4 regions of the Paenibacillus sp. V4I5 genome follow, and region 4 is predicted to be linked to each of the others. Evidence: riboswitches for the same ligand, from Rfam matches in the RefSeq annotation. Region 4 holds a riboswitch; each other region holds the start of a gene.
What was found. A riboswitch is a leader RNA that binds a small molecule or an ion and turns the genes downstream of it on or off. The one in region 4 is predicted to bind cyclic di-GMP.

Region 1 (4,237 bases), 810 kb from region 4:
ACGGATAAACAGCAGCTCATTCGTATCGCTTGTAATCGCATAAATGTAACCGGCTGCCTCATCCAGCTTCCAGTCAATAATACTTTTATTCAGTACATTACTGATAGCTGTTGTTGATGCATGGCTAGTAGAACGGTAAAATACATTACTCACAGTGAAGAATAATAAGAATAATATAAGAACTGAAGCAATCTTTCTTTTAACTTGCGCCTTATAGACTAACCCTTCCATCCTGAACCTCCTAGAATTTTAGCTTTGCGTCATCCCTTTTCAGAGATTGCCTTTTACTGCTTTGGCAGATTTTAAGGCTGGGGTACGTCAATCTTATACTTACCCTGGAAGATTACGTTACCATCCTTATCGTACGTAGTTCCTTGGCCATGACGGGTCATGTAAGTTTTGGAATATTCGCCAACATAACGTTCGCCATTTTCGTAATAGATTGTCGCGAAATAGGTTCCATTTTCTTTAAGTGTAAGTTCAATCCATAATTTACCATCTTCATAGTAGTATGTGCCGTTGCTCGTGCCTCCTTTTACGAAATTCCCTTCGTAATATTTGGCACCCGATGAATAATATTGAGTTCCCTTCCCGTTAAGCATTCCGTCAACATATTGTCCCTCTTCGTAGAGATAAACCTTATCTTCCGATTTTTCATAAGTTTTCCCGTGTCCATTAGGGATATTCTTAACCCAATTGCCTTCGTACTGAAGCTCTTCATTGATAAAATATTTGCCATATCCGTCATATAGATTGTCTTTATACTCGCCATCGTAGACAAGCTTATCTGCGAGGTATAACTTTCCTTTTCCATTAAAAATCCCTAATTTAGTTTCACCTTCAAAAGCTATGAAGCTGCTGTCATCAATGTTGATAACGTATCCTGTCTGGCGTCCACTCTCGAACTTTTCCGCAATCGCAATTTCACCCGTTCGGTCACGACCGTATTGGTTACCTGAAAAATAGATGACACCTGGTCCAACGACATCATTATTGAGGAACACGGCGTCGTACCATAGCGATCCATTATCGCGGTATAGTTTTCCTTTACCGTTCATTTGACCGTTCTTGAGTTGACCCTCGTACATAAGTGCGCCGTTGTCATCATATAGCTTTCCTTCGGTTGCGGGATCGTAGATATAGACGGCTTTCAGATTAGCGTCCCACAGTACCTTGCGTCCTGTTGCTTCGCCAACAAAGCGCAGCGGAACGAACGTATAGCCTTGGTTTAGAAAAGGAGCGGTTGGCAATGAGGTAGTAATGCCATTAACGTCTGCTTCTTCCTGTCCCAGTATGAGAGAGAGTGACTTACCCTGACTCGTTCCTTTAACGCTCTGTTTCGAATCATTCCATTCAATTTCCAATCCTAGCTTTTCGAAAATAGGTCTAAATTCAACCGTCGTTGATCCGTCCTTCAGCATAGGGGACTGATGGAAGGTTACTTCTTCTCCGTCCAAGAAAACTCGAATCGGTTTATCCGTATTCAATTGTTCGATTCGCTTCTGCATCCAATAATCACGAACAAACTCATTCGGGACATCGAAGTATAGCACAGCATACACGCCTGATTCCATAATGTCTGTATATAACCGTGTGTTATTCTCCTCGAACAAAGCGCCCATATATGTCCATACACCGGAATCAAGTCGATAAATACCAAGTTTGTTCTGCTCTCCTGCTGGAACTCTTTGCTTCATGTAGGTCATCGAGAGTTTCAGGACGTCATTACGTGAATCAAAAGATACTGTCCATGGGTAGCTGACCATTTTTTGGCTAGGCTTAAGTGCTTTGGTAAGCGCTAAATCTTTATCATCACTGAAGCTAATAGTGACAGCCTCATAAAAATCAGAGTCTGGGACTTTTGGTGAGTAAACGGTTACGCTATTGTCCTGCGTGGACAGTTTTTTAATATAACCTAATTTTCCGATACTTTCTCTGACACCAGCAGGGACACTATCGAAATAAGGAACAGCCGAAACGAGCGTGTCTGCTATCTGACCTTCACCTGTCTTTTGGAGCTGACGAAATTTGATGGTTTCGTCCTTCATTCTCAGCACAAGCTGGTCGTTGTAGATGCCAATGAGGAACTCTTTGTCTCCAACAATGCCCGTTTGTCTTGAAGCAATATCTGCAGCGATAATATGGTAAGCTCCATTTTCGAACACGGGCCATGCTGCTATGCCAGTCCCAATGGAAGTTTGGGGGGGAATTCCAAATTCATTGAAGGTGCTTAGCACTTGTGGAAGGGTGTCGATTTCTTCAACGTTTAGCATACGTGTTTGAAAACCTGGCTTGGGATAGAGCGAATGAGTCCAGATAACGTTCTTGCCGTCAAACGCAAATTCGTTACCACCCCTGACGTAACCATCTGTTGGCTTGTACAATGTTCTGGATAATCCATCCTTTGCGTCGTAGCGTTCTATGCTGCCTGTATTGCTAATATAAACGACAATACCATCATCGATTAAAGCGCTTTTGCCTTTTCCGATCTCTTTGGTTACTTTAGTTTCCAGGTTATAAACCCCGAGCATCCCTTCAATTGGCTTATAGAAAACAATATATTTCCCATCAGTGCCAATCTGATCATAAGGATACGGAGGAATTTCAGTCTCGGTTACTTCACCGGTTAGAAGATTTATAAGCACGACATGCTTTTGAGCCTCCAAATAGACGGCATATCCTCCTCCTGCCGATAAATATTGCTTATACGTCTTAGTGTCAGTGAGTTGATTCAACTCTCCTGACTCCAAGTTGCGGCTGAACACCTGCCACCAACCTGGATTATCTTGCCCTAGGTAAACCATCTGATTGCCTGTGATCTTCGCAGCAGACACAGGCAACGTGTACTCCATTGGCTTGTCTGTTGAGGTGAATAACTCTGCAAATGCGCTTTTTGGCAGTAAACCAAAAGACCCTGCACCGATGGCAATCATCAAGATAAGCACCCATAATTTCTTTCCTATAAACCTCATACGCACTCGCTCCTTCTCAATCTCCATGTTAGATAACACAAAAAACCAAGCTCAATAGAGCAACCCGGCTATCATCCCATGAGTTGTGACTCATGGCTTAGACCCGTGGCTTTGCGTCTCCACCTTTCGATGGATTTGCCTTTGTTCATTATAGCTTGGTTATTAGGTATTTTTACTCATTCGTACTAGTTATTTAGAACTGACTGTTTTCCATATTAATCCACGTTATTTCAAAATTCAACACTTTTCTACAAAAAAGAGGAAATCCATACACAAAGTGTGTGCTTTCACACAAAAAAGGCCAACCGGATGATCCAGTTGACCCTTAGCCCTAGTAAATTGTCTATCGATTTAAACATTCTCTTTGTCTAGTAAATAGACTTTCACATTCTTCTTCACGCCGAATTCCTGAGCTTCGCTCAAATCATTCATGAATACATCAATTCTGGAACCGCGAATAGCAGAACCAATATCCTCCGCTTTACGAATACCGATGCCGTCAATGAACACCGTAGATCCTAAAGGAATAACAGCCGGATCCACGGCTATTGTGCGTCCTTCTTTGGCTTTAAGACCACTAAATGTGATGCCGTACATGGGATGGGAAGCCTTTTTACCTGTTGATTCAAAGCCTGCTGTATATGCGGTAAGGGTTGTGTTCAGCACTTTTTTGATAATTTTCTTTTGACCATTAGGTAAACCAACCTCATCTTCACCCATCGGAATCGTTAGACTTTGACCAATCGTTAGCTGGTTCGGATTCGGAATATCGTTAGAGTTGATAAGATCATCTACTGATATGCCAAAATCCCGAGCAATTTTATACAGCGTATCCCCTCGGTCCACTTGATACTGCGTCCTAGGCTGAACAAGTTCAGCTTGAGAGGCTTCTTCCACAGGACCTGCATTTCTTGCCATACTATACGTAGGAGGTAATTCCCCCCCATCTTCACTTTCAGGGTACGAATAGGCGGGTTTCACCTGCCACAAACAAAGCAGCAACGGAAGCGTCAAAGTAACATAAAGAATTTTACGAAACATAGTATTTCCTCCTCATAAAAAATAATAGAGTTATAGCTACTAGATTCGACCAATTCTATGATTTATATACGTCTCGTATTAAACTTCCTCATTTTGATAGGCAGTGAATAACTATAAACTCACCCTCATGAGAGAAACATATAGTACGCTATTTACAATGATGATATTGGTGTTCAGTTAACGGCAGCAGGCGTGCAAATAAACATTCACAGTTTGCAAAAGGA
Region 2 (4,237 bases), 820 kb from region 4:
TTCTCAGAGCTTCCATTTCAGCATCTACTGCCGGGTTGCCCCCGCTGTAGTAGCTTTCACGCCCCATTCGTCTTACATCGCGGAGCGTTCTGGCATGAAGCTCCATATCGGATACGCGCTCTTCCAAGCGACCGAACATCCGTGGTGTCGCATCCTGCGCCACACTGCTGCGAGCGTGTAGTCTTTGCTGCAACCGAGCGGACTCCATTCGCGCTAAGTAGTAGCTGCGTTTGTCTGCCACTTCTTTGTAATCGGCTTTGAGCTGCTGCAGCTCTTCATCCAGATCAAGGATGGACTGCTTCGCTTGCTCGTACAATTCATGATACTGCTCGCTTTTCTCTTCGGCTTGCAGCTTCTCTTGAAGCACGATCCTTGCCATATGTTCTTCGCCGGCCTTCAGAGCAAGCAGCGCTTGATGCTCGCGCTTCTCTTTGGTTTCCAGCGCCGTCAGATATTGCTGCCGGAGGGACGCTGCATGGCTGACGCATTGCTGATACAGTCTCTCGGACTGTTGAAGCTGCTCACGCTGCGCTGCTAAGTACTGGTCAATCAAGCGGACCGGGTCTTCCGATCGCTCCAGATGTTCATTCAGTGTTGCTACGGTAATGTCTCTCATTCGCCTAAATAGGCTCATCTCTCATACCACCTTTTTCACTCTCTGTATTCGTTTCATTCCATTACACAGTTCTTCTTGTCAACATCGAAACTCCGTAACCTATCAACCCAATCGCCAGTAAAATGATGATCCAACCAGCTAATTTACTAATCAGGATGATAGCGCCAAGCCCTGCAATGATCCAACCGAATTTGCTGCCGTTCTGAATACCTACATAACCAAGGCCAACCATTCCTATTGGAATCAAGTATCCCATCACCGAGCCAATAAAAGGTCCCATGTGAATGCCTAGCTTATTTAACAGAATCAGTGCACCGAATGCGATTAGCAGAGCGGCTAAGCCCGTATTTCTTTTCATCGTTTCGTCACCGCCTTTCGTTGTTTGCTGTGTTGTTGTGCTGTGCTCTTGTTCATGTCTTTATTTTAGGTAAAAACGAAGCTTTCCAAAACGGACTAACGACGGTATTTGTTCCTAGACCTTAGTCGGGGCGCATCTAAGACCTGTGTCAGTCAAAAACAGTGTTTATACGACAGACATATTGGTTAAATACTTAACAAACTTGGTAACCCGCGCTTTTATCCTGGGAAAAGGAAGGTTTTACTTATATGAAACAACAATTACAAACGTTAACTATACGCATCCTGTTATCCGCTTTATTCCTTCTACTACTCCCTACCTTTGCTTGGGAAGCAACGGCGATAGCGCCTGTTTCGAAATCATTTATGGCGGATATTCTTAGTAAAGAGCCACTGCCTATGGTAAAACTTTTTCGTACTATTCCTAAAAAAACATCCACAGCAAGTAATGAACCACTCTTTTCTTTTTCCGTGCTGAGTGACGTACATGTGGGTGCAGAAGACGAAGATTCACAAAAGCGCTTCCGTGCGGCTTTAGCCGATCATCATCTCATCCGACCTGACAGCAGACTTATGGTGCTCAATGGTGACCTCAGCAATGGCAACGAAGCAGATAATCGGAGTCTAGTCAGCATTATGAGCGAACACACCTTACCTCCCGTTCATGCAACGATGGGTAATCATGAGTATTATGGGATGTGGCAAACGGAGAATGGCGATCAGGATACCAGCAAGCTGAATCCGAAATGGACAAGCCAAAAAGCAATTGACCTGTTCCATCAGATGTTTAACTATGAAAAGCCCTACCATGAGCTCGTCATGGAGGACTATCACTTTCTATTTCTTGGTGGTGAATTTTATCGCGATGTGGATCCTAACGTGAAAGAGGATGCCTATCTATCCACTGAACAACTTACTTGGTTTCAGGAAAAATTGAAGGCAGCTGCGGCTGCAGCGCCGGACAAGCCTATTTTCGTTTTCTTGCATCAACCACTCGTTCATACCGTGGACGGCTCGGATCAAGAGCTCGGAGTTGTACAGCATCAAGAGCTCAGGGCGATTGTGAATGCATATCCGAATATTGTGTTCTTCAGTGGACATACCCACTGGAATTTGGAGACGACTAAGCAGATAAAACAGTTGGAGTTCCTAGCCGTATCCAGCGCCTCAGTACAGGAAATATGGAATGCAAATAATGAGCCTGAAGGCAGCGCGGCTAGCCAGAGCATCGTTGTGGACGTTTATATGGACCGTATCGTGATTCAGGGGCGTGAGCATTCGGAGAAGAGGTGGATTGAGCCGGCATTTGTGAAGCGTTATGGGGGGAATAATAAAGGCATCCAAGCGATTATGGTCGGACAACGCAATAAAAGCTAAGTCTAGCCGAGTGGCCAAGCTTAGCTTTTTTGCACATCATCTAACAAAGAACCATCACAAAACATTAATGAAGCAGCGTAACCTGCAGTAAGTGCAGATAAGTACCATACCGCCTCTTCCGTAATGAGATCAATTTCCTTAAATGTTTGCGTTTCAAAATCATTCATGTCATTAATCCCTACAAATAATAAGGCCAATAGAAGGGGAAATGCGAAAAGGCAGACTATATAGATGAATAAGCCTATAGAAATGGCTTTGATATTCGCATCTCTTATAAATATCATTTTTGTTCCACCTCTTCTTTTACAGCCCTTCCGGAACAGGAATACTCTGAATCTTATTTAGTTGGTTATAAGAAACGATAACCGTGCTTTTAATATCCCGCGGTTCACAATCATCAAGATCCATAATATCAAAAACAATCTCTAGTCGAACCGGAAGCGATGTTAGAATTAAGACAATTCTTTATGAAGCAAAAAAAGTTTTGTCCGGAAAACCGTCTCCCTCTGCATAACATCTTGCAATAGCTGAAGCAGCCTTCATGAACATATGGTCTTTGGTAGTACCTGGAACTCTCTCTAGCTGCCGAAATTCTTCATGAACTAGATTAAATTCAATTTCACCCAAACTTTCTTCTGTTGGACCAAATTTGTAAATGACCTTTTCGGCATCGTCGAACACTTTAATCAGCATAAGATAGGTTGCCATTTTGGGACCCTCCTTTCTTTTTTGGCAATAAAAAAACAAGCCTCTAAAGAGTAACCCGGCTATCGTCCCATGAAGTGTGACTCATGGCTTAGACCCGTGGCTTTGCGTCTCCACCTTTCGATGGATTTGCCTTTGTTCATTATTGCTTGATATTAGGTGTGTTTCGCTCATTATTGCTAGTCGTAAAGAACTAACTATTTCCATGGTATTCCATAAAATAATGAAATTCAACATATTTCTACAAAAAAGAGGTGCTCAGTACACAATGTGTGTGATTTTACACAAAAAAGTTTAAGTAGGACAATGTTCTTGGCGTTACGCCCTTCTCCATTAATACCTACCATCGTGCTGATATCCCGTCCTACAAATAAGGAACGACCGTTCCCATCTAGGGTACGGTCGCCACATTCACCTGCTACATTTAATTAATAAAATTTAAAACCTTTAAAGCTTGGTACAGTATCTTAGCACTTTGTCCTCGGTCCGCTAGCGTTGCAGGGGAGAAGGTCGAATCGGTAACACCATTAACAATGCCTTCCTGTATACCAACGGCAACAGCCTCTCTTGCCCATGGTTGAATGCTCAATTGATCTCCAAATTTGTTAATAGCCGCATTCTTTTCTGTTTCCGTTAATTGTTTTGTGTATCCACCTGCTTGCAGCATGCTGTGAACCATTTTCATCATTTCCTGACGGGTAATCGGTTGGTCTGGTTTAAAGGTACCATCCTCATATCCACTTACTAAACCAACCTCAACAGCAGCATACACAGGTGCAGCATACCATGCGTTTGTCTGTACATCATTAAATTTTGCAGGCAATCCACTCTTAGGCTGAATGCCCAGCCCTCTTATAAGTAAGGCAGCAAATTCAGCACGTGTAACTGGTCTGTCATATCCGAAAGAACCGTTATCATAACCAGAAATAATGAATTTAGATGCCAGGGTTTCAATTGCCTCCTTGGCAAAATGAGACGAAGGTACATCTTCAAAGGTTTTTACATTCTTCACTAAGGAATAAATAGAATTACCCTTACGCATCATATTTGCTTGCAGTGTTCCATCTTCACTAACCGTGAAAAACGTTGGAACTGGGTAGTAAGAATTCGTAATGGGATCAAAGACCACACCAACCAAATTCTTGCTAGCAGTAATGTTCGTCATCCCAGGAACCAATAGAG
Region 3 (4,237 bases), 1.1 Mb from region 4:
ACGTTGAAATTCGCTGTATTCCCCTGAATGTCTTCCTGCCAACTGCAATTATAGCTGCTAACAAAGCTTTTCATTTTCTCATTTCCCCTTATCCTATGATTTGTGTTCTCATTCTCGGTAAGGTCTGGAATCTCGATTGACGCTGCTATTAGTTCTGCAGCAGCTTCCTGTTCTATCGTCGCTGGATGCGAATCCTCGAGCAGTTCGAGCAACGCGGCAGGCTCAATGCCCGCCACGACAGCTTCAGCCTGATTGTCTTCACATTTTTCTACGGGATGTTCGTGTTCGATCACACTTGGCTTATCCTCGAATTCGATAGGAGTTTGATCCTCTGAATGTGCCGTAAGGTCTTCCTTGCTAGCCGAAGGTGCAACGCCGAGATGGGGTTCTGCATGAGTTTGGATCATTTCAATTAAACGGACGGGGTTGAAAGGTTTCATTAAGTAACCTTTAGCCCCGGCTTCAAGCGCATCGAAAATCAAATCCTGCTGATTGCTGGCCGAGCAGATCAACACGACGGCGTCGCGATCGAGCTTAAGAATTTCCTTAATGGCATCGATGCCATTCATTTCAGGCATCGTTAGATCCATCAGGACGATATCCGGAATCAGTTCTTCATACAGCTTAATAGCTTCTCTACCGTTAGTCGCTTCTCCAACCACTTCATAACCATTCTGCTTTAAGCAATCGGCAGCCATTTTGCGCATGAATTGGGTATCATCAACAATAAGAAATCGGTAAGACATCCTAGTTCCCCCTTAGAATTGGATTGCTGTCAATCGATCGTTTTTAACACTTCTTCGACGGTAGTGATGCCTTCACGAACTTTGAGTAGCCCATCGTACAATATCGTTTTGTAGCCGATTTGCACTAAATGGTTTTCGATTTCCTGGATCGGACGTTGCCCAGTAATGAGCTCGCGCAGCTTTCCGTCAATAAGCAGCACCTCCTGTAGGGCAACCACACCTCGATAACCGGTATCGTTGCATACTCTGCAGCCAGTCCCTCGAGTCACGGTTAATTTGCCGCTGATCTGGGTGGATACCAAGGTTCGGAAATTGCCGATAATTCCTTTTCCGTTCTTCTGATCATCCGAATGCAGAACTGCATGAGCTTCAAATAGCTTGATTTCATCTTCGGTAGCGGGCAAGGATTGAGCGCATTGACGGCATATTCGCCTTACCCAACGCTGAGTCACAATGCAGGAAAGCGAAGCGCTGAGCAGGTGCGAGTCTTTATTCATGTCCATCAGCCGGCTTATAGTCTTGACTGCACTGCTGCCATATATGGCACCGAGCACAATACGGCCGGTGAGGGTCGTCCTTATTGCCATTTCAAACGTTTCCGCATCATGGATATCACTGACCATGACGACGTTCGGATCCTGACGCAATACCGACCGAAGCACATGAGCAAAAGTCAGGCCGAGCTGTTCGTTCACCTCCACCTGTGTAATTCCCGGCATTCTGAGCTCTATTGGATCTTCGATGGTTATGATTCTATGGTTTTCGTTTGTCAGTCGAGTGAGGATCGAATATAACATGGAAGTTTTCCTGCTGCCTTCCGGCCCGCAAATCAAGATCATGCCGCTTGGCAGTCCAAGCGCTTTTTCGAATTTTTGCAAATTGGTTTCACTGAACTCAAGCTCGGAAATGGCTAGTTGAGGTTCAGAATTATCTGTCAAGCGAAGAAATAGGCTTTCGCCGTTAACACTTGGCAGGGTGGATACGCGTATATCCAACTGCTTGTGGTCAACCTTAATCTGAAAACGGCCGTTTTGTGGCAGCCGCTCTTCAGAGGCATTTAGATTGGCTAGAAGTTTGATGCGTTTGAACAACGTTTCATGCATGTGTTTAGAAAGCGTTTTCTTATTTTTGAGCGAACTGTCAATTCGGTATTTGACTATAAGCCCGTCTTCATGCGGTTCGATATGAATGCCACTTGCTTGTTGATATACGCCGGCTTGAATGATTTCATTCAACGTTTCTACGGTTGTATCGACACCATAATATCGGTTGATGGCTTCTTCCATTTCGATTCGCATGGCTATAAACGGTTGAACACTCATACCCGTCGCCATTTGAATAGCTTTAATCGCCTCTTTATTTAAAGGGTCGATCATGGCCACCTTGAGTTTACCTCCGGCGCAGCTGATTGGAACGAGATGATACTTCCTGGCAATCGATTCATCTATGAGCTGGACTGTAGGAAGATCAAATATCGTTTCGTTGAGATTTACGACAGGTACGCCTAGTTGGAACTCCAGCGCCTCGACGAGCTGACGCTCGGTGATAAACCCAAATTCGGTCAGTATCCCCCCGAGCTTTTTTGGGTGACGCGTCTGTTCCTTAAGCGCCTGATCGAGCTGCTCCTCCGTAATAACGCCATTCATGACTAGAAGTTCGCCAATGCGCATGTGCTCCTCCTTACTGAACGTATCTATTTAATGAAAAATAAAAAACCAAGCTGCTAGAGCGGCCCGGCTTTCATGCCATCGTATCTCGATGGGTTAGAACCGTGGCTTTGCGTCCCCGGCTTTCGCGCGGGTTTGCCTTTTATCATTCACTTGGATTACAGGATTCGTCTAACCATATAATTCGACATGAATAATAACATTCTGTAAGTTTATTTAAATTCCTTCCTTGCACTAGTCGTACTATTTTCCTAATTTTCAGCATTTTTTTTTGGTTCGGATGTAGGTCCAGCCTAAAAAAAATCCTGCCTTTCAAAGCCTATGAATTTATGGGAATGACATAAAACAAGGGGTTTTCTCCTAAATGATGGAACAGCGTTATCACTTTATACCCACAATAAATAGTAGGAGAACTATAAGAGAAGGTGTCTTTTGGCATGAAAATGAGTTATCTAAATTGTTAGAAAATTGGGCTTTTTGGTGGATACCTAAAAATCAAGTCGAATTCTATGATGAAAGCATCACAACGAATTCCAAGCGGAACATCGCATCTGGAATCTCGACAAAGGCAAAACCGGTGAAAACCGGCGACGCAAAGCTATAGGGGCTAACGCACGACAAAACGTGTCAAGCCAGCCAGCTGCCGAAAGAGGAAGGGCGTTTGTTTTGCTGTGCATATACAGCAGCAACCCCACCTTTCGGGAAAGGTGGGGTTTTTATTTGGCATAAGGGGGTCAAGACTGTTTGAGGCTGGTGAATACGAATACGGGCGAAACGATAGCCCAGCAGGTGATGGAGGCCAAAACCTTTGGTCGCAGACTACGTGGGTTGCTCTTTACAAAGCGACTTTCCAGCGGGTTATGCCTTCACATCGAACCGTGTAGATCGGTACATACCTTTTTCATGCAATACGCGATTGATGTGGTTTATCTGGATAAACAGCATCGTGTCGTAGGCGTAGAAGAGCAGTTGAAGCCGGGACGCGTTGGCGCTGTATTCAAAGGCACGACTTCAGTGGTGGAACTTCCCGCAGGCAGTATCGGCCTTACCCGAACGACCGTCGGTCAAACGGTCCAATTTATTTAAAAAACGAGGAGGAAATTAAAATGAAAAACAAAATCAAAGGTCTTTTAACAGAAGAGCAAGGACAAGGGATGACAGAGTACGGATTGGTTCTGGGTGTAATTGCGGTGGGTGTAGTTGGCATTCTGTTTGCATTAAAAGGGAATATTCTTACACTCTTCAACAGAGTGAACAATGATGTCTCGAATGCAGCTACTCGCACTTAATAAAATCAGCCTTCTTGTATGGAAGGGAACTATATGATGACAGCTAAATTAGTAGACTTGTATACAAATGAGCAAGGCCAAGGTATGACAGAGTACGGCTTGGTACTTGGCGTTATTGCGGTGGGTGTAGTTAGTATCTTATTTGGTATAAAGTTGGAGGTTTACAGCCTCTACGATAAAAGTGTTCGAGTCATCGAGCAATCAGCCAGAACAGTAGGACTTCTCGATTAAAAAAGGAGTGAAATGATTAAGGTGAGCAAAATCAAAAATCTTTTGGTTGAAGAACAGGGTCAAGGGATGACAGAGTATGGTCTGGTTCTTGGGGTAATCGCGGTTGGTGTAGTTGGTGTTTTGTTTGCACTGAAGGGTAATATTCTCACACTCTTCAACAGAGTCAACCAAGATGTAGCAAATGCGACTAATGGTACTCCATAATAACAGCGGTTGTCTTTTATATTAACGCTCCAATGAAGAGGGTCTTACGTTTTACGGAACGTAGACCCTTTTTATAAAAACATTCTTGGGAGGCAGGTAT
Region 4 (4,237 bases):
CAGACGGGAAACTAGATGCCAAGCTTGTCTATTCACTCGTTCCCAAATTCAACCGTGAACCTTTCCTCTTGGATGCGCAAAACGGTCAATGGCGGAATAGTGAAACGGGTGAAGTGATTTCTTTGGATAAAGTGACAGTAAGCGACATTGACAATCACTGGGCTAAAAATGAGCTTCAGCTTATGCTCGATTATCAAGCGCTGGATGTGAAGGATGGCAAAGTGAATCCGGATCAAACCATTCAACGTGGCGAGTTAGTCAAAATGCTCGTTATTGCCATGAATGGCGGTAACGGTGGTATTTATTACGGGGCAGAACGGAAGGCATCTTTTGCCGATGTGAGCAAATCTTCTCCTTATTTTGCGTATGTCGAAAATGCGGTTGATCGCGGTTTGCTAGATGTAGGTGCTGAATTTAATCCAGAAGCTGCGATGAATCGGGAAGAAATGGCACAGTTAATCGTGAAGGCGCTTGGCTACAAGAGCTTGACGAAGTTCGATGGGATCTTCAATGGCAATTTCGCAGATGCTGCTAAGCTTAAGAATGTTGGTGATGCAGCTATTGTGGTGGGGCTGAATATTATGTCTCTGAACGATGGACAATTTATACCTCAACAAGAAGTGACGAAAGCACAGGCGGCCAGTGCCTTCTACCGTTTCTTGCAAAGACGGTCTGAGCTGCAGGAGCAGCCTCGTTACTATTACTAAATAAGTGGTTGAGGGGAGTTGGCAAACACCTCTCCTAACAAATACAAGAAGCCTCTAATCCACTTGTTAGTGGGTTTGAGGCTTCTTGTGGTTGTGCTAGCTCCAGATGTGATCGTACCCTCATTGATGAGGACACAACACAACTTACGTCCTAGCTTAGAACATTGGAAATACATAACGAACTAGGAAATACAGAACACCGAAGATGATGACGATGTAAGCCGCATATTTGATGAAAGTAGAAGCAACTAAACTGGAATCCGATTTTTTCTCCACATGGCGTTCTTCGATATCGATATTGCGAGGCTGCGTCGACATTTGAATCACTCCTTTGAAGTTGTATTGCTATGTAATACCCTGCTGGGCATGAAGTGAAACATAGGATAAAGCTATACCAATATTATTTTCGTACAGGCGGGCAGAGTTGTGCTACAATAATCTTTAAAACTTTAATAGCACAATGTGGAGAAAGGAAGTAAGAGAAAATGGTTGTTTCCAGTAAAGTAGGTTTGGAAGATATTATTAGGGCCAATCATGTGCTCAGCAGGGTGATCGAACCATCGCCTTTGCAACGCAATGAGCTGCTCTCTAACTTGTATGAATGCAACGTTTATCTTAAACGTGAAGATATGCAAATTGTTCGTTCTTTCAAAATTCGCGGAGCGTATAACGTGATCCAAAGTTTAACACCGGAGGAACGCGAAGCGGGTGTCGTGTGTGCGAGCGCCGGCAATCATGCGCAGGGTGTGGCTTATTCCTGTAAACAGCTTGGTATTGAAGGAAAAATCTTCATGCCAACGACAACGCCTAGACAAAAGATTTCCCAAGTTAAGCTATTTGGCGGATCTTTTGTTGAAGTTATTCTCACAGGTGATTCATTCGATGATTCGTCTAACCATGCCAAAGCCTACTGTGCTCAAGAGAATAAGGTGTTCATACACCCCTTCGATGATGTCCGTACGATTGCCGGGCAAGGCACAGTTGGCCTCGAGATTTTGAATCAAATGCCCGAATCTCCTGATTTCATCTTCGCAACAATTGGTGGTGGTGGCCTTGCAGCGGGAGTTGCGACGTATGTGGATAGTGTTTCTCCACGTACACGTATTATCGGTGTTGAGCCAGAAGGCGCGGCAAGTATGACGGAAGCGCTCAAGCAGGGGAAGGTCGTGACCTTATCTACGATTGAGAAGTTTGTAGACGGCGCAGCTGTAAAGCAGGTCGGCGAGCTTACCTTTGACATTTGCAAAGAAAAGCTGGAGGATATCGTAATTGTTCCTTCCGGCAAGGAATGTACAACCATTCTGGAGCTTTACAACAATAACGCGATTGTCATTGAGCCCGCTGGCGCACTCCCGGTTTCAGCACTTGATACCTATCGGGAGCAGATTCGCGGTAAGAATGTAGTCTGCATCATCAGCGGCGGCAACAATGACATTGACCGTATGCAGCAGATTAAAGAAAGATCACTCGTGTATGAAGGCTTGAAGCACTACTTTATTCTTAATTTTCCGCAGCGTGCTGGGGCATTGCGCGAATTTCTAGAAGAAGTCTTAGGACCCACAGACGACATTACCCGATTTGAGTATACGAAAAAAAATAACAGGGACGATGCTCCGGCGCTGGTCGGCATTGAGCTCAAAAATAAAGATGATTATGAGGGGCTTATTGAGCGCCTATCCCAGAAGGATTATGGCTATATAGAAATAAATAAGGATCCCAAGCTCTTTAATTTGCTTATTTAAGGAAAATTAGCCAAATGCGGAATGGATATGATATAGTTAATTAGTCCCATGAATTCCCTTAATATCGTAAAGGCAAACTTATCGAAAGGTAAGGACGCAAAGCTGCAGGTCTAAGGTTGCCTTTGCAACAATGATGGCTGGGCTGCCGACAGGTTGCAGTTTACCTAGACAGGTACACCTACGGCTATTCCGATTCGGAATAGCCTTTTTTCTCATATCAGATAAGGAGGTTCAAGAATGAAAGGCATACTTTCTAAGTGGATACAGCATATGAAAGCGCAAACGTTGGTCTATCTGGGCGTGCTGGGCTTCTTTTTGTTGACCATTAATCTACTTGCTGCTTCTTCTTTCTCCTTTTCGCCTTACGTTTTCATTAGTATGCTTGTTCAAGCACTAATCTGTCTATTTTTTGCGAAGAGTGTAGGGCAACTGCTTCTTACTAGTAGAGAGCAGGAAGAAAAGAGCAAACAACTAGCCTTTCTGGCGTATCACGATACATTGACAGGATTACCCAATCGCCGATTGTTTAATGACCGACTGGAGCGGGCACTCCTGCATGCGCAACGCAATGAACAGCTGGCGGCTGTTATGTTCTTGGACATGGACCGATTCAAGGATGTCAACGATTCATTAGGTCATGCTTATGGTGATCGTTTAATTCGCCTTGCAGCAGAACGTTTGCTGAGCTGCCTGCGGGGGTCGGATACGGTGTACCGACAAGGTGGCGACGAGTTTACTATTTTACTAGAATCTTTTGCAAAGCCTGAAGATGCAAGAGTTGTAGCTTCCCGAATTCAAATGGCTCTGGAAGAGCCTTTTATCCTAGATGGAATGCCTGTAACCATAACAGCTAGTATTGGGATAGCATTGTATCCGTTAGACGGTATGCTGCCTGAGCAGCTCATGGCGTATGCAGATGAAGCGATGTATACGGCCAAAAACAGAGGACATAACCAGTTCCAATTCTATGCTTCTGACATCGATGCCATGGTGAAGAGCAAAGCTCACATGGAGAAAGAGCTTCGATCGGCCTTAGACAACAATCGGTTTGAAATCCTATATCAGCCTCAATATGAAATAACAAACCGGAAATTAATCGGAATGGAAGCGATCATTCATTGGAGCAAGGGAGACGCCCTCCTCGCATCCAGTATGGATTGGAAGAAAGCGGCCGAGGAAATGGGGTTCATGTTACCCATCGGGAAATGGGCTGTACGAACGGCATGCAGACAGATGAGAATCTGGCAGGATGAGGGCTACGCACCGCTGAGAATGACCCTAGCCGTAACGGCTTCACAGTTTAAAGATGAGCATTTTATTGAGGAAATTGCCGTTGTTTTGAAAGAGACAGGTATAGATCCGATGTTGGTGGAACTGGACCTTACGGAAAGTATCACATCTTCCAATGTACAAGAGGCTAGCGAGAAATTGATTATGCTGAAGAAGTTCGGTGTACGTATCGTTATGGATGACTTGTGTACAGGTTTATTTACACGAAGCGGGCTCGAAGGTATGCCGCTCGATAGCGTTAAATTGGATAGCACATTGATCCGGGATTTGGTAGACGACGATGAGAATCAGCTGCTGGCTGCTGCCATTATTCGTATGGCTCACCGTCTAGGTCTAAATTTAATTGCAAAAGGTGTCGAAACAGAGGAACAGCTGGAGCACTTAAGACTTTTGCAGTGTACGGAAGTGCAAGGAGTGCTGTTTAGCAGCCCTTTAGGACCCGAACAATTCCTGCGACTTATGAACGATAAAATTAACAAAGGGTAATCTAGATTTTAT

Region 1: it holds a riboswitch for cyclic di-GMP, as region 4 does, so the genes downstream of both, QFZ78_RS25615 (stalk domain-containing protein) here and QFZ78_RS21845 (putative bifunctional diguanylate cyclase/phosphodiesterase) in region 4, are expected to answer to the same signal.
Region 2: it holds a riboswitch for cyclic di-GMP, as region 4 does, so the genes downstream of both, QFZ78_RS25625 (hypothetical protein) here and QFZ78_RS21845 (putative bifunctional diguanylate cyclase/phosphodiesterase) in region 4, are expected to answer to the same signal.
Region 3: it holds a riboswitch for cyclic di-GMP, as region 4 does, so the genes downstream of both, QFZ78_RS26790 (GspE/PulE family protein) here and QFZ78_RS21845 (putative bifunctional diguanylate cyclase/phosphodiesterase) in region 4, are expected to answer to the same signal.

The regions. Positions count from the first base shown of each region.
Region 1 covers NZ_JAUSZB010000002.1:5,167,461-5,171,697, reverse strand. Annotated here, with positions in the region: gene QFZ78_RS25620 (S-layer homology domain-containing protein) at 1-231, opposite strand, end outside; gene QFZ78_RS25615 (stalk domain-containing protein) at 303-2,972, opposite strand; cyclic di-GMP riboswitch class I at 3,028-3,122, opposite strand; gene QFZ78_RS25610 (3D domain-containing protein) at 3,324-4,013, opposite strand.
Region 2 covers NZ_JAUSZB010000002.1:5,174,900-5,179,136, reverse strand. Annotated here, with positions in the region: gene QFZ78_RS25645 (PspA/IM30 family protein) at 1-634, opposite strand, end outside; gene QFZ78_RS25640 (LiaF transmembrane domain-containing protein) at 678-974, opposite strand; gene QFZ78_RS25635 (metallophosphoesterase family protein) at 1,223-2,350, shown strand; gene QFZ78_RS25630 (hypothetical protein) at 2,371-2,634, opposite strand; gene QFZ78_RS25625 (hypothetical protein) at 2,816-3,058, opposite strand; cyclic di-GMP riboswitch class I at 3,105-3,199, opposite strand; gene QFZ78_RS25620 (S-layer homology domain-containing protein) at 3,480-4,237, opposite strand, start outside.
Region 3 covers NZ_JAUSZB010000002.1:5,457,767-5,462,003, forward strand. Annotated here, with positions in the region: partial or broken gene QFZ78_RS26785 (response regulator) at 399-746, opposite strand; gene QFZ78_RS26790 (GspE/PulE family protein) at 776-2,416, opposite strand; cyclic di-GMP riboswitch class I at 2,471-2,563, opposite strand; cyclic di-GMP riboswitch class I at 2,971-3,061, shown strand; gene QFZ78_RS26795 (DUF192 domain-containing protein) at 3,167-3,499, shown strand; gene QFZ78_RS26800 (Flp family type IVb pilin) at 3,520-3,702, shown strand; gene QFZ78_RS26805 (Flp family type IVb pilin) at 3,736-3,933, shown strand; gene QFZ78_RS26810 (Flp family type IVb pilin) at 3,946-4,137, shown strand; gene QFZ78_RS26815 (A24 family peptidase) at 4,236-4,237, shown strand, end outside.
Region 4 covers NZ_JAUSZB010000002.1:4,357,440-4,361,676, reverse strand. Annotated here, with positions in the region: gene QFZ78_RS21860 (S-layer homology domain-containing protein) at 1-707, shown strand, start outside; gene QFZ78_RS21855 (hypothetical protein) at 864-1,025, opposite strand; gene ilvA (threonine ammonia-lyase IlvA) at 1,193-2,449, shown strand; cyclic di-GMP riboswitch class I at 2,511-2,599, shown strand; gene QFZ78_RS21845 (putative bifunctional diguanylate cyclase/phosphodiesterase) at 2,687-4,225, shown strand.